One region of the Streptomyces luteogriseus genome, then DNA from elsewhere that is predicted to be linked to it. Evidence: riboswitches for the same ligand, from Rfam matches in the RefSeq annotation. Region 1 holds a riboswitch; each other region holds the start of a gene.

Region 1 (7,260 bases):
GCGATGGGGATGCACGCGATGTGGAACGGCTCGTCGGCCTTCGGCGAGTACGGGTTCTTCGCCGTGTACGCGGCGTTCATGGTGCCCATCTTCGGGCTGCTGACGTGGCTGGTGATCTGGACGCGGCAGCGGGAGCTGAGGACCGTACGGGCGGAGCTGCCCGCCTACGCGGTCGCCGGCTGGCTGACCCCGGCCGAGCCGTACGCTCTCGGCTCGATGCGGGCCCGCCGGATCGCCCGCCAGTACGCCCGCCGGCACGCGGGCAGGGCGGCGGCCCGGGAGGTGGCCCGGTACGAGGCGTACGCGACGTCGCTGGCGTTCCTGCGGCACCGGGCCCGGCGGGGCAGCCCCGGGGCGGACTTCGCCGTACGGGAGCGGGAACTGCTCGGCGAGCTGTGGCGGCGTCGGGAGGTGGCCCGCCCCGCCCTGGACCACGCGGCCCGGATCACCGCCCCTCCGGTCCCGGTGACGCCACCGCCCTGGCCGATGTACGGGGTGTACGGGTACGGCCACCCGTCGGCGCCGTATCCCGCGTACACGCCGTACCCCGCGTACAACCCCTACCGCTCCTGAAGCGGCTCCCCGCAACCGCGCGCCCGAAGCTCCGCTACCGAATCCGCTCCCCGAAGCTTCTCCCGAAGCCGCTCCCTGAAGCCGCTCCCGAAGCTCGGATCAGGCCGAGGCCCGGGTGAGCCGCGCGATCTCGGTCTCCGAGAGCGTCAGCTCCCCGACGCCGAGCAGCGCGGGCAGCTGCTCCACCGTCCGCGCGGAAGCGATCGGCGCCGCCACGGTCGGCTGCGCGGCGAGCCAGGCGAGGGCCACGGTGGCGACGGGAGCGCCGTGCACCCCGGCGACCTCGTCGAGGGCGTCGAGAACCCGCCGCCCCCGTTCGGTCTCCAGATGCTTGGCGGCACCGCCCGCCCGCGCGCTCTCGACCTGCGTACCGGGCCGGTACTTGCCCGTGAGGAAGCCGGACGCGAGCGCGTAGTACGGAACGGCCGCGAGGCCGGCCCGCTCGGCGAGGTCCTGGATCTCGCCCTCGTAGGTGTCACGGGAGACCAGGTTGTAGTGGGGCTGGAGGGCGACGTACCGGGCGAGGCCCTCGCGGTCGGAGAACTCCAGGGACGCCCGCAGCCGCTCGGCGGTGATGTTGGAGGCGGCGATGTGCCGCACCTTGCCGGACTTCACGAGGTCGTCGAGCGCGCCGATGATCTCCTCGACGGGCACGTCGGGCTGGTCGAAGTGTGTGTAGTACAGGTCGATGTAGTCGGTGCGCAGGCGCCGCAGGGAGGCGTCGGCGGCGGCCTTGATGTTGGCGGCGGACAGGCCCCGGAAGCCGGGATGCTGGCTGACCTTCGTGGCGACGACGACGTCGGAGCGGTTGCCGCGCGCTTCGAGCCACGCGCCGAGGATGGTCTCGGACTCACCGCCCTGGTTGCCGTCGACCCACGCCGAGTAGACGTCGGCGGTGTCGACGAAGTTGCCGCCGGCGGCGGTGTAGGCGTCGAGGACGGCGAAGGACCGGTCCTGGTCGGCGGTCCAGCCGAACACGTTGCCGCCGAGGGCGAGGGGGAAGACCTCGAGGTCGGAAGTACCGAGCTTGCGAAGAGTCGTCATGGTCGGTGTCAACGACCGCGCAGGAACGCCTCATTCCGCAACGGACGCAAAACTCCCGTAAACCCCACGCCACCCCGCACGCCGCCGCACCGGACGAAGCCGCTCCGCGCCACACCGCAAAAGCCGGCGGCCCTGACGTCGAGGGGTCGTCGTCAGGGCCGCCGATGCTTCGACGAGCGCGCACTGCTCAGGGAGTCAGTCCCTTGCCCCGCAGCCAGGCCATCGGGTCGATGCCGCTGGCGGATCCGCCGGAGTGGACCTCGAGGTGCAGGTGCGCCCCGGTGACGTTGCCGGTGGCGCCCACGCGGCCGATGACGTCGCCGGTGCTGACCTTCTGGCCGACGCTGACGCCGATGGAGGACTGGTGCGCGTACCAGATCTCGGTGCCGTCATCGAGGGTGAGCACGGTCTTGTAGCCGTAGGAGCCGTTCCAGCCCGCCTCGGTGATGGTGCCGCTGTGCACGGCCTTGATCGGCGTGCCCGTGGGGGCGGCGAAGTCGAGGCCGGTGTGGTAGCCGGAGGACCAGTAGGCGCCGGCCTGGCCGAACGTCGAGGTGAGGGTGTAGGAGGAGGTCGGCAGCGTGAACTGCTTGGCGAGGGCGGCGAGCCGCTCGGCCTCGGCCTTCTTCCTGGCCTCTTCCTCCGCCTTCTCCTTGGCCTCGGCGGCCTTGGCCTTGGCTTCCTTCTCCGCCTTTGCGACCGCTTCCTTGGCCGCCTTCTCGGCGGCGGCCGCGGCGTCCTCGGCGGCCTTGGTCTCGATCTGTTCCTGCTGGTGCTCGACCTGCGCCATGATCCGGGCACGCAGCGCGTCACCGGCGCCGGCGCGGGCGCCGGACGTGTCCTTCGCGGTGTCCGCGGTGGCGGTGCCGAGGCTGCTGAGCGGGGTGGCGGAACCTTCGGGGGTGTCGTCGTCCGAGATGAGGGAACCCACCGAGGGCAGGTCCGGAACGGAGATGGACACCGGGGGCTTGCCGGTCTGGGCGCTGGCCATGCCGCCGGCACCCACGGCGGCTATGACACCGACGCCGAGGACGGTGGAGCTGCGGGCGAGGCCTCCGCCGCGCTGCTTGGTGACGCGATGCCGGCCGCGGACGGGACGGATGGACTCCTCGGTGGGGTTCCACTCCTGGAACGGGCCCTCGTCGGTGTGCTGGCCGCCGAATCCGAAGGTGTCGTTCTCGCGCTTCGGCGCGTACGGGGCCGCGGGGGCAGGCCGGTTGGACGCCACGTGGGCGTACTCCTTTCCTTCCTTCTCGCCTACCGGGTTAGCTGACGGGTTCGGAGCAGGAAGGTCTCCTACGCGCGTATACCTGCCGTGCTTCCACGGTGGTATCCGCCCGATTCACCCCAAGTGGTGGTTCCCCGGTTCCCTTTCGGGATTCGGCGCGTGCGCACGGAGCCGCCTTCTGTGACGGCTGGGACGACCGCGCTGCGTTATCGAACGTTAATGGAGGCGCGAGGGGTATTCCAGCGATTCCACTTGATCATTAACCTTTTTCGCGCGGACTTACCTGCCATGACCGGCTTAAATCGGGCGAGTTGACCGCACCGCAGGTGACTGACGGGTTTTGACGGTGCGTCAGTTGTTATGCGGAACGGGACGGTTCGCTCACCGACCGTAGTGAGCCATCGGGCAAGCATGGGAAAGCACCGAGGGCCGGAACCCTTTCGGATTCCGGCCCTCGGCCTTCAGTAGCGGGGACAGGATTTGAACCTGCGACCTCTGGGTTATGAGCCCAGCGAGCTACCGAGCTGCTCCACCCCGCGTCGTTGTGACTCCAGTGTACGCCATCCGCGGGACCACTCGCACACACCCACCGATCGGGCCGGTGCTCAGCCCGGCAGGTGATGGTTCGGGGCCTTGGCCCGCTCCTCGTGTTCCGGGAGGACGACGACCTCCACCCCCCGGGCCGCGAGGAGCCCGCTGCCGTCGGCGTCCGTCACGAAGGTGTCCGGCTCGCGCCAGGCCGTGACGACCCGCCGTACCCCCGCGTCGAGGATCAGCCGGGCGCATGGGGCGGGGCGTGAGGCGCGGCGGGCGCACGGCTCCAGGCTGCTGTACACCGTCGCGCCGGGCAGGCGCGGGTCGGCCGGGTCGATCTTGGCGAGGGCCGCCTCCTCGGCGTGCACGACCGGGTCGCCGGCCTCTCGGGAGTGGCCGCGGGCCAGTTCCGTGCCGTCGGCGGCGACCACGACCGCGCCCACGCTGAACGCCGTGTCCGACGGCGGGCAGCGCTCGGCCAGTTCACAGGCGAGGGCGAGCCAGTGGTGGTCGGCGGCGGCGGGGAGCCCGCCGGTGCCCGGGGCGGTCGGCTCGTAGCGCATCAGGACCACGTCCTCGATCCGCCGCGTCTCCAGCAGCCGGAGCCGGCCGCCCTGGTAGCCGCCGGGGCCGAAGAGGCGGGGGGCCCGGGGGTCGCCCACGAAGAGCGGGGCGAGGACGAGTTGGAGTTCGTCGGCGAGGCCCTGGGTGAGGAGCTGGGTGTGGATCAGTCCGCCGCCCTCGACCATGAGCCGCCGTACGCCCCGGACGTCGTGCAGGTGCGTGAGCAGCCGCCGCCAGTCGAGGTCGGCGCCGAGCGGGACGACGTCGGTGTTCAGGCCCAGGGAGCGGGCACGCTCGGCGCCCTGGTCGGTGGTGTAGAGGATCTTCCCCCCTCCGGTGTGCCAGAAGCGGGCGTCCGGGTCGAGGTCGCCGGAGCCGCTGACGGTGACCTTGAGGGGGTACTCGGGCTTGCCTGCGGCGGTGCGGGCGGCCCGGCGGCTCTCCGAGTTCACCAGCAGCCGCGGGTTGTCGGCGCGGATGGTGCCGGCGCCGATCAGGATCGCGTCGACGCCGGCCCGGACCTCGTCGACCCGGTCGAAGTCGGCCGGGCTCGACAGAAGCAGGCGGTCGGGCCCGGTGTCGTCCAGGTAGCCGTCGAGGGAGACGGCGGCGGACAGCAGGACGTACGGACGAGGCATCGGTGCTCCGCGGCTGGTCGGGACGGCGGGACGGGAGGGGCTTGGTTCAAGTTTGAAACAAACCTACACTGGTGGCATGACGACTCGCTGGCTCACCCCCGATGAGCAGCGCGCCTGGCGCGCCTACATCGCCGCCTCGCTGCTCCTGGAGGACGCGATCGACCGGCAGCTCCAGCAGGACGCCGGCATGCCGCACCTGTACTACTCCATCCTGTCCGTCCTGTCGGAGTCCCCGGAACGGCGGCTGCGGATGACCGATCTCGCCGAGCGGCTGAAGATCACCCGCAGCCGGCTGACGTACGCGGTCGCGCGGCTGGAGAAGGACGGCATGCTGCGGCGCGAGGCCTGCCGCCACGACAAGCGGGGCAGTATCGCCGCGCTGACCGACGAGGGGTTCGCCGTGCTGGAGCGGACGGCTCCCGGGCATGTCGAGACGGTGCGGGACTTCTTGTTCGACCGGCTCAGCGAGGAGCAGGTGGGGCAGCTGGAGGAGATCTCCACCGCGATCGCACAGGGGCTCCAGGAGGACGGGGCCCGGCCGGCGGCGGACGACGTGCCGTGGCGGCGGAGGTCGTCGCCGTCCTGCTCATGACGCGCCGGTGACGCGCATCACACAGAGCCTCAATCTCATTGCTTCAAATTTAAAGCATGAGTAGGGTTCCGGTCGTGGAGCTGCTTCAAATCTGAAGCAGTACGGTTGTGCAGCCGAACAGGAAACGGAACCCGGAGGCCCCGCATGCCCGACACCCCCGCCGTCATCGCCACCCCGCGCTCCCGCGTCCGGGTCCCGCTGCGCTTCCACGACGGCTACGAGGCCGACGCCGAGCTCGTCACCTTCCACGGGCTGGCCGACGGCCAGGAGCACGTGGCCATGGTCCTCGGCGAGCCCGGCCCCGTCCCGCTGGTGCGGCTGCACTCCGAGTGCCTGACCGGGGACGTGTTCGGCTCGGCCCGCTGCGACTGCGGCCCGCAGTTGCGCGAGGCGGTCGAGAGCATCGCCGAGCGCGGCGGCGTGCTCCTCTACCTCCGACAGGAGGGCCGGGGCATCGGCCTCTACAACAAGCTCGACGCGTACGCCCTCCAGGACGAGGGGCTGGACACGTACGAGGCGAACGCGGCGCTCGGGCTGCCCGAGGACGCCCGCGACTACACGGCCGCGGCCCAGATGCTCCGGGCCCTGGGCATCGGCGAACTGGACCTGCTCTCCAACAACCCCGACAAGGCTGAGCAGTTGCGGTCCTTGGGCGTCGACGTCCGCGACCGGATCCCCACGGGCGTCTTCACCACCGCCCACAACGTCCGCTACCTGCGGGCGAAGGTGCTCCAGACCCAGCACACGCTGCCGCTCACCGCGCTGACGGAACTCAGCGCCGGCTGAGCCGCCCCCGGTCCGGCCGGCCTTCGAACCGGGCTGCTTGCCGCTCGGTTCATCGGGTACAGCCTTTGAAAGAGGGCGATCTCATCAGTACCCGAAGCTTTATGGAAGTGACCGTTCGTGACCGATCTCGGCGGCCCCGGCAACCACCGGGCGAGGGGACCGGGCGATGGCCCGGAGGCCGTCGCATCGCAGATCGCAGATGCGGTGGAGAGTCTGACGGCGCTGTGGTCGGTCGCCGCGCAGGAGGCGTCCCTGCGCCTGTCCCTGCACCAGTTGCGGGCGCTGCGCACCGTGCAGACGGCGCCCGGCCTGAATCTGACGGCCCTGGCGGAGGGCCTGGACATCGGGCTCCCCACGGCCAGCCGCCTCTGCGACCGTCTGGCCGCGGCCGGTCTGCTGGAACGGGCCCCGCACCCCGACACCCGCCGGGAAGTGCAACTGTGGCTCACGACACACGGACAGCGCGTCCTGGGTGACGTCGCCGGCCGTCGCGCCCGGGCCCTGGCCGCGGCCCTGGCGGCGATGGAACCGGGCGAACGGGCGGCGCTGAGCAGGGGGTTGCGGGGTTTCCTGGCCGCCCAGGACACGGCGCCGGGTGCCGGCGGGGCGGAGTAGGTTCCGGCGCGAGGAGCCGCGGTGGCGAGAAAGCGAGCTCTCGCGGCGCGGCCCGGCCGCGCGGACGGTGACCGCTCACCGGTCCTGCCGACCACACCGTGATGAATCTCGGCGGCGATTCCGCGGCCAGGACCGTGGGCGTGTGCGGGCGTTCGGCCACCCTCCCTGCGCGACCCGTCCTGCGCGACCCGCCGCCGGCGAACCCTGGAACCCGGCCGATGCAGCCGCACCGCGCGACGCCGCCGGTCGTCCCCGCCCCGCCCAGCCCCCTCAAGCCCCCGAACCGTGGCGGCTCACGCCGCCGGCGGCCAGGACCGCCACACAGGTGTCGTCCCCCGCCGGCCGGGCCGCGCTGCCCGCGTCGCGGAGCACCACCGCGGCCGCCACCGCCGGGTCGCAGCCCGGCAGCACGCCGTCGTCGGGCGGTGTCCAGCGGCTGGGCAGGCCGTCGCTGTGCAGGACCAGCAGGCTGTCCGCGTGCCAGGGAACACGCTGCACGGGCACGGAAGCCGGGGCCTGCGCGCCCACGATGCCGGGGTGGGACAGCAACGCCTTCCACGTGCCGTCGGTCCGCAGCCGGGCGCCGACGTTGCCGATCCCGGCGAAGCTCAACCGACCTGCCGTCATGTCCAGTTGGGCCACGGCGACGGCCGCGCCCCGGGTGGGCCGCAGCGCCCGGCCCAGAC
Region 2 (7,260 bases), 3.0 Mb from region 1:
GGACATCGAGCGGGACATGATCCTCACCGCCCAGGAGGCGGTGGAGTACGGCTTGGTGGACGGGGTCATCCCCAACCGCAAGGCCACTCCGGCCCCGTCGACCGGTCGGTGAGGCCCCCGGTGCTCCCGCCCGAACTGCCGCCGCTGCCCGCCCTGACACGCGCCGAGGCGGAACTGATCGACCGTTACCTCGATGTCGTCGACCTGCTCGGCCGCATCAACCCGGCCCAGGAGGGCGACACCTACCGCGGACTGCGCGCCGCTCAGGCCCTGGTGGGCAAGGCGACCGCGCTGCGTGACGCGTTGGCCCTGATGCACCGGCGAGGCGAGACGGAACTGCACGCCGGCACGCTGGCCCGGGCCCTGCGGGTGCTGGACGGTGAGCGGCGCACCGCCCGGCTCACCCTGCCCCCGGAGTCCGTCAGTTGACGCGGAACCGTCGACTCCGGACGCACGCACCGCCGGCGACGCGCCCGGAGCTGAGTTGAAACGGACCAAAAGACGTACCCCTGTTCGGAGTAGGCGGGAGACCGATTTTGGAGCCGCTCCGGTTGCGCAACGCGCGTAGCCGATGGACGGAATGGGGCATTCCGTCGCTGGTCCGGAGCTCCGCGAACCCGTGGACAGTGGCTCGAACGCACACGTGTCCACCCGAACGGGTGAGTGGTGAGTAACAACACAAATCCCCGGTTCCGTTGGGAAATCCGGACAGGCATGCGCCAAGATCCCTGTCTGACGACAAGCCCCCGCCGCTGTGGCGGGGCGATCCGGGCGGACGCCGAGTCCTGCCGCCGCCCGGATGACCGGTCGACAGGAGTGGATCGGCAGGAGTGGAGGACCCGAGCACGACGGGTCGCCGGGACGGTCACGCCATGACCGCCCCCGAGCAGCCCTTGGGGTGAAGCCGCGTCAGCGGCCGGGCAACTTTGTCAGCCCGAATCCGACAGGTCATCCTTCACAGGCGGCTGACGAAGGGTTGCGCATGACTGCGCTCAATCGTGTCCCGTCGCTCATGGCCCGGGCCGGCACGGCCTCGGCGCTCACCATCGCCGCGGTGAGCGGCTCCATCGTGGCGCCCGGCTTCGCATCCGAAGCCGCTGCGGCCACACCGGCGACCAAGGCACTCCAGATAGCGGCCTCCAAGAAGGGTTCGCCCTACAGGTACGGGGCCACCGGTCCGCACCGGTTCGACTGCTCCGGGCTCACGCTCTACTCGTTCAAGAAGGCCGGCAAGAAGCTCCCCCGCACGGCTGCCCAGCAGTACAACAAGACGAAGCACATCTCCGCCAAGAGCCGCAAGGCGGGGGACCTGGTGTTCTTCCACTCGGGCAGCAACGTGTACCACGTCGGTATCTACGCGGGTAAGAACAAGCTCTGGCACTCCCCGAAGAGCGGGGACGTGGTGCGACTGCAGAAGATCTGGACCAAGAGTGTCTGGTACGGACGCGTGAAGTGATCCGCCCGGCGTGCGGCGGCGTCCTTGACGCGCCGCCGCATGCCGGAGCGTGACACGGGCTCATGTGCATACCCGTGCTCCCATGGCCGAGCACCGCCCTGCACCGCGCGCAACGAGACGCCGCTGCGACGCGCCGACCGCACCTTCGTCGAGCTGCTCCAGGAACTGCGCGTCACCCGGACGGGCGTGCAGATCCTCTTCTTCTTCCCGCTGGCGCCGGCTCTCGCCCCGCGCTTCGAGGAACTCGACGCGCTCCAGCGCGTCACCTACGTCAGCGCCCTGCCGCCGGCGATCCTGGCCGCCGCCCTCTTCGCCGCTGCGGCACACCGTCGGACAGCCGTCAGGGCTGCGAGGGGCGGCAGCGCACCGGGAGGCGTCGGCGCGGCGCCGGTGACGGCCGCGGGCTCCGGCGGGGGGCGCGGGGCGCGGAGCGGGCGTCAAGGCCGTGGGGATGGCCCGGATGCGGGTCGCGCGGGCCGGGGCGCGAGGAGGGCGCCGCTGGACACGCCGTGCGGGTCCCGCCGCGTGTGACTACGGCTCCTGCTGCACCGCGGTCGTCACCGGCTGGACCGGGACGACCCAGGGAAGTTCGATCGAGATGGTCTTGCCGCCCTCGCGCGTGGGGCGGATGCGGAGCCTGCCGCCGCATTCCGCGGTCAGCCAGCGGATGATGACCAGGCCGCGGCCGTTGTCCTGCTGGACGGCGGCCGGCAGGCGTCTGGGGAAGCGGGGGTGGCTGTCCGTGACACCGATGCGCAGGTGCTCGTCACGGTCCAGTTCGACGTCCACGGTGAACGTCGGCGACTGGCCGAAGGTGTGCTGGACGGCGTTGGTGGCGAGTTCGGAGATGATGAGTCGGACGGTGTCGGACACTTCCGTGTCCGCCGGCAGGCCCCACTCCGCCAGCGTGCCCACCACGTAGGCACGCGCTGCGGAGACCGAGGCGGGATCGCTCGGCAGAGTGACGGATGCTTCCAGATGGTCTGCCATGGCGACATCGTCCTTTTCCCACGGGACCGGAGCCCGACACGGAGCGGATGGTTCGAGTACGGTCCCGGACTGGTGCTTCGTCGCCAGACTGCCACCAGAGCACCCCTGAAGGACGGCGATCCACCAAGATGTGCATATATCTGTCGCTCAAAGCGGTGAACTCTGCGACGCGAGACCGTATTTGGGTGGCTCGGAAGGAGTAAGGAGGAGCCCATGCAGCACGGTCCCGCGGTGCGCCGCCGGAAACTGGGCGCCGAACTGCGTGCGCTGCGCACCTCTGCGGGGCTCACGAGCGGTGAGGCGGCCCGGCTGGTGAGCTGGCACCAGTCCAAGGTCAGCCGGATCGAGACGGGCACGAGCGGGGTGAAACCGGCCGATGTGCGGTTACTTCTCGACGTCTACGGCGTGACGGACTCCCAACTTCGCGAACTGCTCATGATGTTGGCGGGGTCCGACGACAACGGGGGCCGGCACCACTGGTGGCACGCCTACCGGGGAGTGCTGCCGCCCACCTACCGGGACTTCATCAGCCTGGAGTCGCAGGCCGACACGATGCGCACGCTGGAGACCACCGTCGTCCCCGGACTGCTCCAGACGCCCGAGTACGCCCGTGCGGTGACGAGGGCCGCGGTGGAGGGACTTCCGGAGGACGGGCTCGACACGCTGGTCGAGGTGCGGCTGGCCCGGCAGGACGTTCTGCGTGCGGATCCCCCGCTGGAACTCAGTGCCGTTCTGGACGAGGCGGTGCTGCGCCGGGAGGTGGGCGGCCCCGGGGTCATGGCCCGCCAGCTGGAACGGCTGGTCGAGGCGGCCCGGCTGCCCCAAGTGCGCCTTCAGGTACTGCCGTTCGCCGCCGGGGCACACATCGGCGTCACCGGCCCTTTCGTAATCTTCTCGTTTTCGAGCACTTCTGATCTGGATGTGGTTGTTCTCGACCACTTGACGAGTAGCCTCTACCTCGAACGGAAAGAAGACCTCCAGGCCTACACGGAGGCCTTCAACGCCCTTCAGATCCACGCCCTTTCGCCCGAGGACTCGTTGGATTTCATCGCCGGGACAGCCGCCGGCGCGTAAGGAGGCACCATGCGTGCACTGCCTCGTCACGTCCCCTCAAGCATCGAACTGCACGGTGTGCGGTGGTTGCGCAGCAGCTACAGCACCGGTGCGAACAACTGCGTCGAGACCGCGTGTCCGGACGCCCCGCCCTGGGCCGGGCTGCTCGCCGTGCGCGACTCCAAGGACCCGGCCGGACCCGCACTGCTCTTCTCCCCGGGGAGCTGGGCGGCGTTCGCGGCCGCGGTGGAACGCATGTAACCGCGTTCGATCAGGCCGTCTTCGATCAGACCGTCATCGTGCGACGCACGGCCGTGTCACGCCGACTCATGGCCGCGTCTCGCCGACTCATGGCCGCGTCTCGCCGATCAGTCGTACAGCGCGTTCGATCTGCTGAGCGGTCAGGTCCGCGCGGGCGGTCAGCCTGAGCCGTGAGATGCCGTCCGGCACGGAAGGGGGCCGGAAGCACCCCACGGCCAGGCCCGCCGCGCGGCACCGCGCCGCCCAGCGCACGGCGTCCTCGGGAGAGGGCGCCCGCACCGAGACCACCGCGGCGTCCGGACGCACCGCTTCCAGGCCCTCGGCGGTCAGGCGTGCGTGCAGTTCGCCCGCCACCGCGCGGGCCCGTGCCGCCCGCTCCGGCTCGCGGCGCAGCAGCCGCAGGGCCGACAGCGCCGCCCCCGCCGCCGCGGGCGCCAGTCCCGTGTCGAAGATGAACGTCCGGGCGGCGTTGACCAGGTGGTCGACGACCCGGGCCGGGCCGAGGACGGCTCCGCCCTGACTGCCGAGCGACTTGGACAGCGTGACCGTCGCGACGACGTCGTCCGCGCCCGCGAGCCCCATCTCCTGCGGGGCGCCGCGGCCGCCGTCCCCGAGAACGCCCAGTCCGTGGGCGTCGTCGACGACCAGCCCCGCGCCGTGCGCCCGGCAGGCCTCGGCCAGCGCGGCGAGGGGGGCCGCGTCGCCGTCGACCGAGAAGACCGTGTCGGACACGGTGATCGCCGTGCCCTCGTGGGTGGCCAGTGCCTTGCGCGCGGCGTCCGGCTCGGCGTGCGCCACGACCTGGGTGGTACCGCGGGCGAGCCGGCAGCCGTCGATGAGCGAGGCGTGGTTGCCCGCGTCGGAGACGATCAGGGAGCCGTGCGGGGCCAGCGCGGTGACCGCCGCGAGGTTGGCGGCGTAACCGGAGGAGAAGACGAGAGCCGCCTCGAAACCGCAGAAATCAGCCAGTTCCCGTTCGAGTTCGGCGTGCAGTTCGGTCGTGCCCGTGACGAGCCGGGAGCCGGTCGCGCCGCCGCCCCAGGTCCGCGCCGCCCGGGCCGCGCCCTCGGTGACCTCGGGGTGGCGGGCCAGCCCGAGGTAGTCGTTGCTCGCCAGGTCCAGGAGCGGCGAATCGGCCGGACGGGGGCGCAGAGTCCGTACGAGTCCGGCGCGGGCACGCAGCTCCGCCTGCTCGTCGATCCAGCCGAACGCCATGGGTGGTCCTCCGGAGAATTTGTAGGCAGTGCACAGACACTAGCGGGACCACCAGCAGGTCACTGTGTGGCAATACCCACACCTCGAAGCGACTCTGTTGTGCGAACTCTCCTTTGCCCCGGGCGCCTCCTTAGGACAGGATCGGCTTCCATGGACCTGCTGAACACGCTGGTGGACAAGGGGCTTCGGCGCGAGCTGCCGACCCGTGACGAGGCACTGGCCGTCCTCGCGACGTCCGACGACGACCTGCTCGATGTGGTGGCCGCGGCCGGAAAGGTGCGTCGGCACTGGTTCGGCCGACGGGTGAAACTGAACTATCTCGTCAACCTCAAGTCCGGCCTGTGCCCCGAGGACTGCTCGTACTGTTCGCAGCGGCTCGGCTCGACGGCCGGAATCCTGAAGTACACCTGGCTGAAGCCCGACCAGGCGTCCGACGCGGCGGCGGCGGGGGTGGCCGGAGGGGCCAAGCGGGTGTGCCTGGTGGCGAGCGGACGGGGCCCGACCGACCGGGACGTGGACCGGGTTTCCGAGACGATCAAGACGATCAAGGACAACAACGAGGGCGTCGAGGTCTGCGCCTGCCTGGGACTGCTCTCCGACGGTCAGGCCGAGCGGCTGCGCGAGGCCGGCGCCGACGCCTACAACCACAACCTCAACACGTCCGAGGCGACGTACGGGGAGATCACCACCACGCACACCTACGAGGACCGCGTCGACACCGTCCAGAAGGCGCACGCGGCCGGTCTGTCCGCCTGCTCCGGGCTGATCGCCGGCATGGGCGAGACGGACGAGGACCTCGTGGACGTCGTCTTCTCCCTGCGTGAGCTGGACCCGGACTCGGTTCCGGTCAACTTCCTCATCCCGTTCGAGGGCACGCCGCTCGGCAAGGAGTGGAACCTGACCCCGCAGCGGTGCCTCAGGATCCTGGCGATGACGCGGTTCGTCTGCCCGGACGTCGAGGTGCGGATCGCGGGCGGACGCGAAGTCCACCTGCGCACGATGCAGCCGCTCGCACTGCACCTGGCCAACTCGATCTTCCTCGGTGACTACCTCACCAGCGAGGGCCAGGCCGGCAAGGCCGACCTGGAGATGATCGCGGACGCGGGCTTCGAGGTGGAGGGCACCGGCCAGGTGACGCTGCCGGAGCACCGGGCCGCCGCAGGCTGTCACGACGGTGGCGGAGTCTGCGGTTCCGGCAGCGGGGCGTGCGGCTCCGGCGAAGAGCCGCAGGCCGCTGAGGCGCACACGGGCGCCGAGCCCCGGACCGACCTGGTCGCCGTGCGCCGCCGGGGCGCCGGGACGGACCTCGCGCCCAATGCCTGAGCCGGCCGTTTCCGAGCTGCTGGAGCTCGACCGGCGGCATGTGTGGCATCCGTACGGCCCGATGCCCGGGCGGCAGGAACCGCTCGTCGTGGAGTCGGCGAGCGGGGTGCGGCTGCGGATCGCCGACGGCTCGGGAGTGCCGGACGGTCCGCGCGAGCTGGTGGACGGGATGTCGTCCTGGTGGTCGGCGATCCACGGCTACAACCATCCGGTGCTCAACGAGGCCGCCCGTGAGCAGCTCGGGCGGATGAGCCATGTGATGTTCGGCGGGCTCACCCACGAGCCCGCCGTACGCCTGGCGAAGCTCCTTGTCGACATGTCGCCTGAGGGTCTGGAACATGTCTTCCTCGCCGACTCCGGTTCGGTGTCGGTCGAGGTCGCGGTCAAGATGTGCCTGCAGTACTGGCGTTCGCTGGGCCGTCCCGGCAAGCAGCGGCTGCTGACCTGGCGCGGTGGCTACCACGGCGACACCTGGCAGCCGATGTCGGTGTGCGATCCCGAGGGCGGGATGCACGATCTGTGGACCGGGGTGCTGCAGCGTCAGGTGTTCGCCGGCCCGCCCCCGGCGGAGTACGACGAGGCGTACGCGGAGCAGCTGCGGTCGCTGATCGAGCGGCACGCCGGCGAACTGGCCGCGGTGATCGTCGAGCCGGTGGTGCAGGGCGCGGGCGGGATGCGGTTCCACTCCCCCGCGTATCTGCGCGTGCTGCGCGAGGCGTGCGACGCGCATGACGTGCTGCTGGTGTTCGACGAGATCGCGACCGGGTTCGGCCGTACGGGTGCGCTGTTCGCGGCGGGGCACGCGGCCGTCACGCCGGACGTGATGTGCGTGGGCAAGGCGCTGACCGGCGGCTACCTGACGATGGCGGCCACCCTGTGCACCGCGCGGGTGGCGGACGGCATCTCGCGGGGCGAGGTGCCGGTGCTCGCGCACGGCCCGACGTTCATGGGCAATCCGCTGG
Region 3 (7,260 bases), 3.5 Mb from region 1:
GCACGGCTTGTACGCCCTGCTGGACCGGCTGCGGGCCGCCCACCCGGGAGTCGCCTTCGAGTCCTGCTCGGGCGGCGGTGGCCGGATCGACCTCGGCGTGCTGAGCCGCACGGACCAGGTGTGGACCTCGGACAACACCGACCCGCTCGACCGGCTCGCGATCCAGGACGGCTTCAGTCAGATCCATCCGGCCCGGGTCATGGCCGCCTGGGTCACCGACAGTCCGAACGCCATGCTCAACCGGCGGGCCAGCTCCCTGCGGTTCCGCTTCGTCAGTGCCATGGCCGGCGTGCTGGGCGTCGGCGGCGACCTCACGAAGTGGACGCGCGAGGAGCTCGCCGAGGCGCGGGAGTGGGTGGGGCTCTACAAGGAGATCCGGCCCGTGGTGCAGCGCGGCGACCTCTACCGGCTGCGTCCCCCGGAGGGTGGATCGAGTGCCGTGCAGTACGTCCTCGGCGACGAGACCGTCGTCCTCGCCTGGCTCCAGGCGCAGCGTTACGGCGAGCGCGTACCGGCACTCCGGCTGCGCGGTCTCGACCCGGCAGCAGAGTACGAATGCCTCGAAACCGGCGAAGTACACCGAGGGGCCGTGCTGCTTCATCACGGACTGGGGGTCGGTCTGCGTGGAGACCTGGACGCCGCAGTCGTCCGGCTTAAGCGGAAGTAGTCGTTCTGTCCGAATAGGGAGCTTCGGCCGCTAAGGGGTAACGTGCCCCGATCGTAAAGGAGATGAGGTCGGGGTGCGTGACCATCGTCATATTCGTGACGATGTGTTGTTGCCATGTTCACGTAATTCTGGCGTTATTCAGGGGTATTGAGGAAAGCGGGAGATCCGTAATCCACGCTCGGTGACGCCGCATCTGCCGAGGCATCAAGGGAAACACCGTCACGGGCAACCGCAAGCTTGTCCTATTGCGTCTTGGTCGCTTACGTTCCACACCAATCCGGACGGACGCCTAATCCTGCCGCCGCCCGGAGCCCCACACACTGACCCGACGTACGGCAGGAGCGGGGGACCCACAGGTAAGACGCCTGTTCCGGTTCCCGGAACGGCTTGGGGTTAAGCCGCGCCACGGCGCGGCCGGGCATCTCCAGCCCGCACCCGACAGCTCACCTCGCAGGCGACGGAGAGGAATTCGCCATGCCCGCGAAGGGTAAGCACCGCCGCCCCAAGTCCCAGCGTTTCACCCGCTCCATCGCCGTCGCCGGAACCGGCGGGGCCGCCCTCGCCCTGCCGCTCATGGGGGCCGCCGGCGCTCATGCCGCCACCCCGGAGACGGCTCCGGAAAAGGCCGTCCAGTCCGCTCCGGCCGCCGAGAAGAAGGCCGCCGAAAAGGCCAATGGCCCCCGCACGTACACCGTGAAGGCCGGCGACTATCTCGCGAGGATCGCCGACGACCAGAACGTCAGCGGCGGCTGGAAGAAGCTCTACGCGGACAACCGTGACGCCGTCGGCTCCGACCCGTCGCTGATCCACCCGGGCCTGAAGCTGTCGATCGGCAAGAAGGCCGCGAGCGCGCCGAAGGCCGCCGCCCCGGACGCGCCGAAGGCCTCGGCCCCGAAGCCGTCCGCCGCCGAGTCGGCCCCGAAGGCGCAGACCGCTGCCGAGCCGGCCGCGGCCAAGCCCGCCGCCGAGAGCAACTCCAGCGGCTACACCCTCCCGGTGGACGGTGCCACCGTCGGCACGCCGTACCGCATGTCCGGCAGCATGTGGTCCAGCGGCTACCACACCGGTGTCGACTTCGTCGTACCGACCGGCACGTCCCTCAAGGCCGTCGGCCCGGGCGAGGTCGTCTCCGCCGGCTGGGGCGGCGCCTACGGCAACCAGGTCGTCATCAAGCTGAACGACGGCCACTACGCCCAGTACGCCCACCTGTCCCAGCTCTCCGTCTCGGCCGGCCAGACCGTGACGGCCGGGCAGCAGGTCGGCCTGTCGGGCGCGACCGGCAACGTGACCGGACCGCACCTGCACTTCGAGATCCGCACCACGCCGGACTACGGCTCCGACGTCGACCCGGTCGCGTTCCTGCGCTCGCACGGCGTCTCTGTCGGCTGACCGACCGCACGACCGCCTGCCTGACACGCCTCCGAAGGCCGGACCCCGATCCCCGGGTCCGGCCTTCGGTGTGTCTGCGTCGACCGCCTCAAGGGATCGACAGGGGGCGGCAGTTGAGACACAGTGATCGCATCGTGAGTGCAAGCGCTTTCTGAAGGAGCTGTGTCCCGTGCCGACCACCCGCAGAACGTTCGCAGCCCTGGCAGCAGGAGCCGCCCTGGCGGCCATCGCCCCGACGGGGAGCGCGAGTGCCGTCCCCGGGCGCCGACGGCTCATCGCTCACGACGACTTCCGTCACGGCCTCACCCAGTGGGTGACCGAACTCCAGGACGGCGGTACGGTCACCGCCTCGCGCGGCGTCCTGGAGATCGACGTACCGAGCGGGGCGACCGTCTGGTTCACACGGCGTCTCGACGGCCCGTACGTCCTCGAGTACACCGCCACGCCGGTGTCCGAGGGGGGAGCCAACGACCGCGTCTCCGACCTCAACAACTTCTGGAACGCGACCGACGTCCGCTCCCCGGATGACCTCTTCGCGACGCCGCGCGGCGGGGCGCTCGACGAGTACGACCACCTCACGACGTACTACGCCGGCTACGGCGCCAACCACAACACCACGACCCGGCTGCGCCGCTACGTCGGCCAACCCGGTGTCCGCCCCCTGGTCTTCGACTACACCGAGCCGCTGCTGGTCCCGGGCGAGCCGAACCGCGTCCGGATCGTCTCCGACGGCTCCACGGTCCGGTGGTGGAACAACGGCCGGCTCGTCTTCGACCACACCGACCCGCAGCCGTACACAGGTGGGCACTTCGCCTTCCGGACCGTGTGGAGCCATTTCCGGATCAGCGGATTCCGGGTCTGGCGGCTCACCCCGAAACATCCCTGACAAGCGGTGTATTCCGGAGTTGGTGAACACTTTAGGAGTGGCTTATCTCACCGCCCGTCAACCCTTTCCTACGGTCGCGTAGGTCACATTCGAAGGTGAATCATGGACCGCTGTGGCAGACGATTCGAAGAGTGACAGCAGAGCAGTGATCGGGTCGTACGTGTCGGTGGGGGACAGCTTCACCGAGGGCGTCGGCGACCCCGGCCCCGACGGGGCGTTCGTCGGCTGGGCCGACCGGTTCGCCGTCCTGCTCGCCGACCGCAGGCCCGAGGGCGACTTCCAGTACACCAATCTCGCCGTACGCGGAAAGCTCCTCGACCAGATCGTGGCGGACCAGGTGCCGCGGGCCGTCGAGATGGCCCCGGACCTCGTCTCGTTCTGCGCCGGGGGCAACGACATCATCCGGCCCGGCACCGACCCGGACGAGGTGGCCGAGCGCTTCGAACGGGCCCTGGCCCAGCTCACCGCCGTGTCCGGCACGGTCATGGTGACGACCGGTTTCGACACCCGTGGCGTGCCCGTCCTCAAGCACCTGCGCGGCAAGATCGCCACGTACAACGGACACGTCCGGGCCATCGCCGACCGGTACGGCTGCCCGGTCCTGGACCTGTGGTCCCTGCGCAGTGTGCAGGACCGCAGGGCCTGGGACGCCGACCGGCTGCACCTCTCGCCCGAGGGGCACACACGCGTGGCGCTCCGCGCGGGCCAGGTGCTCGGCCTCGACGTGCCCGCCGACCCCGAGCAGCCGTGGCCCCCGCTGCCCCCGCGCGGCGCTCTCGACATGCGGCGGGACAACGTCGCCTGGGCGCGGGAGTTCCTGGTGCCGTGGATCGGGCGCCGGCTGCGCGGCGAGTCGTCGGGCGACCATGTGACGGCCAAGGGGGCGCTGTCGCCGGACGACATCAGGATGCGGATCGCAGCGGTGGCGTGAGGGAGCGGCTTCCGCGTGTCGGGGTCGGCTCCCGTGCGGGCCGTGCCGGGTGGGACCCCGGCACGGCCCGCACGCGTCGTGGCCCGGGCTTCCGGAGTGTCCGGGGCGCACCGGGACGGGCGCCGCTTTCGGAGCACCCTCAGGGCGCCGGCCGCTCCTGTGCCGGCCCCAACTCGCGGGCCAGTGCCTCCTCCACCCACTCCTGGGCGCGCGTTCGCGGCACCGCGCCGGCGTAGGACGTCAGCTGCACGGCGAGACCGTCGAGGAGGGCGGTGAGCCGGAAGGCCGTGCCGGCCGGGTCCGGACAGCGGAACTCGCCCGCCGCCACGCCCTCCGCGATGACCTCGGCGAGGGCCGCCTTCCACTGCCGGTCGAGGTCCTGGGCGACCTCCCGCAGCACGGGGTCGCGCAGCGCCGCCGCCCAGCCCTCGATCCACAGCCGCCAGCCCTTGGCCTGCCCGGTGGGGGCGTACCACCGTACGGCCGACCGCAGCCGGCGCAGCGCCGGCGAACGGCGGCCGAGCAGCTTGCGCAGATGCGCCAGGTCGCCCTCCGCCGCGTGCCGGAACGCGGCGGCGACCAACTGCTCCTTCGACGAGAAGTGATAGAGGACCAGCGCGTTGCTCACGCCGAGCGCCGAGGCCACGTCGGCGATCCTGACCGCCGCCACACCCCTCGCCTCGATCTGCTCGATGGCGGCCCGCAACAGATCCCCGCGCCGCTGAGCCACACTCAACCGGACTCTCGTCACGCCGTCACCCTACCCACGCGCGTGCGGCCCTCGACGGGGTGTTTCGGCCTGTCCGGCCGGGCCCGCGACGACCGCCGTCGAGGAGGGGCGGGCGCCTCAGCGGAACCAGCCGAAACGCTCCGCGATCACCGGCAGCCGGTCCGCGGCGATGGCGTGGGCGGCGGCGCGCGGTGTCGTCCCGTCGGCCCGCGCGCGGTCCAGCATCCGCTCGACCAGCGCCCGCATCGAGCGGCGGGTGTACACGAACGCCTCCTCGGCGTCGGCACCGATGTCCCCGAACAGCGTCCACCACCACCAGGCGTTCGTCCCCGAGTTGACCACGACGTCCGGCAGTACGGTCACCCCGCGCGCGGCCAGCAGCGGCTCCGCTTCCGGCCGTACGGGCATGTTGGCCGCCTCCACGACCCACCGGGCGGTGATCCGCTCCTGGTTCCCGGCGTCGATCGCGTACGACACGGCCGCCGGCACCAGCACGTCCGCGTCGGCCGACAGCCAGGCGTCGCCCGCCAGTTCGCGATCGCCGGGGCGCAGCGCGGAGCGGTCCACCGTGCCGTGGGCGTCCCGCGCCGCGAGCAGCGCCTCGACGTCGAGGCCCATCGGGTTGGTGATCGTGCCCCTGAGGTCGGCGACGGCCACGACCGTGAGGCCCGCGCGCGTGAGGAAGCGCGCCGTGGCCCCGCCCATGGTGCCAAGCCCCTGGAGGGCGACCCGCGTCCCGGTGTACGGCACACCGGCCCGGTCCAGGGCGGCCAGGGCCGCCTCCGCCACACCGCAGCCGCCGACCAGTTCGTCCAGGCCGATGCCGTCGACCTCGACCGCGAACGCGTCCCGCAGCCGCCGCCGGGCCTCGGCCTCGTCGTCCAGCAGCGGATAGACGGCCTGGATCGAGGAGACCAGCCCCGCCTCGGCCGCGGCCCGGTCGACCAGGTCCTGGGTCAGCCCCAGGTCCTCGCCCGTCGTCCAGCAGCTCTCTATGTACGGCCGCATCGCGCGCAGGTAGCGCACCAGCAGCGGGTACGCCTCCGGATCCCGGGGATCGCAGTCGATGCCGCCCTTGGCACCGCCGAGCGGGACGTAGCGGTTCGCCGGGTCGTAGTGCAGGGCCTCCTTCACGGTCATCCCGCGGGCGAGACCCGCGACCTCGTCGAGGGTGCAGCCGGCGCGCATCCGCAGACCGCCGCTGGAGACTCCGCGCACCAGCCGGTCGACGACCAGGAAGCCCTGCCGGCCCGTGAGGTGATCGGTCCAGGTCAGGGACAGCAGGGGGGTGGCCATACGGGCTCCTTCGCCGCCGGGATACTGAATCGCTGGTCAGTATCTCCCGCGGATCGCTCCGGATCCTCTCCGGTGGGACCCCTGTGATCCGGTGCTGTCGGAGGGGCCGACCATAATGGAAAGCCTGACCGACTCCACCTGGAGGTACCGTGGCCGGTTTCCGTACCCTGAGCTCCGGGCTCCGCGCGCTGCAGCCCGGGGCGTTCGGCGCGGATCCGCGCGGCGAGCGCATGGCACGCATCCGCAGATCGCCCCACTTCGAGGACGGGGTCTTCCAGAACCCCGGCGGCCCCGCGCGGACCCGGCCCTCGGGTTCGACCCTGGACTTCGCGAAGGTCTTCTTCGACAAGGACACCCGGCCCCGCCGCACCCCGAAGGGCACCGTCCCGGTGCACTCCACCACCCTCGCCGACATCGCCCGGCCCCCGGCCACCGGGCTGCGGCTGACCTGGATGGGGCACTCCAGCGTGCTCGCGGAGATCGACGGCCGGCGCGTGCTGTTCGACCCGGTGTGGGGGGAGCGCTGCTCCCCCTTCTCCTTCGCCGGGCCCAAGCGACTGCATCCCGTGCCCCTCCCGCTCGCCGCGCTCGGCCCGGTCGACGTCGTGGTGATCTCGCACGACCACTACGACCACCTGGACATGCCCACCATCAAGGCGCTCGCCGGCACGGACACGCTGTTCGCCGTGCCCCTCGGCGTCGGGGCGCACCTGGAGCACTGGGGCGTGTCCGCCGACCGGCTGCGCGAGCTGGACTGGCACGAGACCGCCAAGATCGGCGGCCTCACCCTGACCGCCACCCCGGCCCGGCACTTCTGCGGCCGCGGGCTGCGCAACACCCAGCACACCCTGTGGGCCTCCTGGGTCGTCGCCGGGGACGAGCACCGGATCTACCACAGCGGCGACACCGGCTACTTCGACGGCTTCCAGGAGATCGGCGCCGAGCACGGGCCGTTCGACGCCACGATGATCCAGATCGGCGCCTACTCCGACTTCTGGCCCGACATCCACATGACTCCCGAGGAGGGCATGCGTGCCCACCTCGACCTCCAGGGCGGGCCGGAGCACGGTCCGATGCTGCCGATCCACTGGGCCACCTTCAACCTGGCGACCCACCCGTGGGCGGACCCGGGCGAGGGGACCCTCGCGGCCGCCCGGGCGGTGGGCGCCGGTGTCGCCCTGCCCCGGCCGGGCGAGCCCTTCGAGCCCACGGCCGAGACGGTGCCGTCGGAGCCGTGGTGGCGTGGGGTGGCGCTCGCCCCGGCGGGCGGTCGCGCGGCTGGGGAGGTCCTCGCGGGAGCCGGTATCAAGGCCGCGTCGGACGCGGCAGCCGTGGCCCAGGCCGACACGGTGAGTGACGGT

The links. Region 1 has a riboswitch for cyclic di-AMP ahead of BJ965_RS20070 (M23 family metallopeptidase). Riboswitches for the same ligand answer to the same signal wherever they lie in the genome.
Region 2: another riboswitch for cyclic di-AMP. It lies ahead of BJ965_RS33375 (C40 family peptidase); the one in region 1 lies ahead of BJ965_RS20070 (M23 family metallopeptidase).
Region 3: another riboswitch for cyclic di-AMP. It lies ahead of BJ965_RS04690 (M23 family metallopeptidase); the one in region 1 lies ahead of BJ965_RS20070 (M23 family metallopeptidase).

Annotation. Positions count from the first base shown of each region.
Region 1 is NZ_JACHMS010000001.1:4,547,800-4,555,059, reverse strand. It holds gene BJ965_RS20080 (PrsW family intramembrane metalloprotease) at 1-573, shown strand, start outside; gene BJ965_RS20075 (aldo/keto reductase) at 673-1,617, opposite strand; gene BJ965_RS20070 (M23 family metallopeptidase) at 1,805-2,845, opposite strand; cyclic di-AMP (ydaO/yuaA leader) riboswitch at 2,857-3,013, opposite strand; tRNA gene BJ965_RS20065 (tRNA-Met) at 3,311-3,384, opposite strand; gene BJ965_RS20060 (dihydrofolate reductase family protein) at 3,451-4,581, opposite strand; gene BJ965_RS20055 (MarR family winged helix-turn-helix transcriptional regulator) at 4,658-5,173, shown strand; gene BJ965_RS20050 (GTP cyclohydrolase II) at 5,318-5,959, shown strand; gene BJ965_RS20045 (MarR family winged helix-turn-helix transcriptional regulator) at 6,077-6,574, shown strand; gene BJ965_RS20040 (ATP-binding SpoIIE family protein phosphatase) at 6,845-7,260, opposite strand, start outside.
Region 2 is NZ_JACHMS010000001.1:7,511,765-7,519,024, reverse strand. It holds gene BJ965_RS33385 (ATP-dependent Clp protease proteolytic subunit) at 1-112, shown strand, start outside; gene BJ965_RS33380 (hypothetical protein) at 121-429, shown strand; cyclic di-AMP (ydaO/yuaA leader) riboswitch at 777-978, shown strand; gene BJ965_RS33375 (C40 family peptidase) at 983-1,456, shown strand; gene BJ965_RS38785 (DUF6328 family protein) at 1,496-1,987, shown strand; gene BJ965_RS33365 (ATP-binding protein) at 1,988-2,446, opposite strand; gene BJ965_RS33360 (helix-turn-helix domain-containing protein) at 2,660-3,520, shown strand; gene BJ965_RS33355 (DUF397 domain-containing protein) at 3,530-3,760, shown strand; gene BJ965_RS33350 (8-amino-7-oxononanoate synthase) at 3,848-4,975, opposite strand; gene bioB (biotin synthase BioB) at 5,126-6,298, shown strand; gene BJ965_RS33340 (adenosylmethionine--8-amino-7-oxononanoate transaminase) at 6,291-7,260, shown strand, end outside.
Region 3 is NZ_JACHMS010000001.1:1,012,801-1,020,060, reverse strand. It holds gene BJ965_RS04695 (alpha-galactosidase) at 1-667, shown strand, start outside; cyclic di-AMP (ydaO/yuaA leader) riboswitch at 983-1,137, shown strand; gene BJ965_RS04690 (M23 family metallopeptidase) at 1,142-2,056, shown strand; gene BJ965_RS04685 (DUF6250 domain-containing protein) at 2,226-2,942, shown strand; gene BJ965_RS04680 (SGNH/GDSL hydrolase family protein) at 3,088-3,873, shown strand; gene BJ965_RS04675 (TetR/AcrR family transcriptional regulator) at 4,013-4,624, opposite strand; gene BJ965_RS04670 (Glu/Leu/Phe/Val dehydrogenase dimerization domain-containing protein) at 4,721-5,899, opposite strand; gene BJ965_RS04665 (MBL fold metallo-hydrolase) at 6,049-7,260, shown strand, end outside.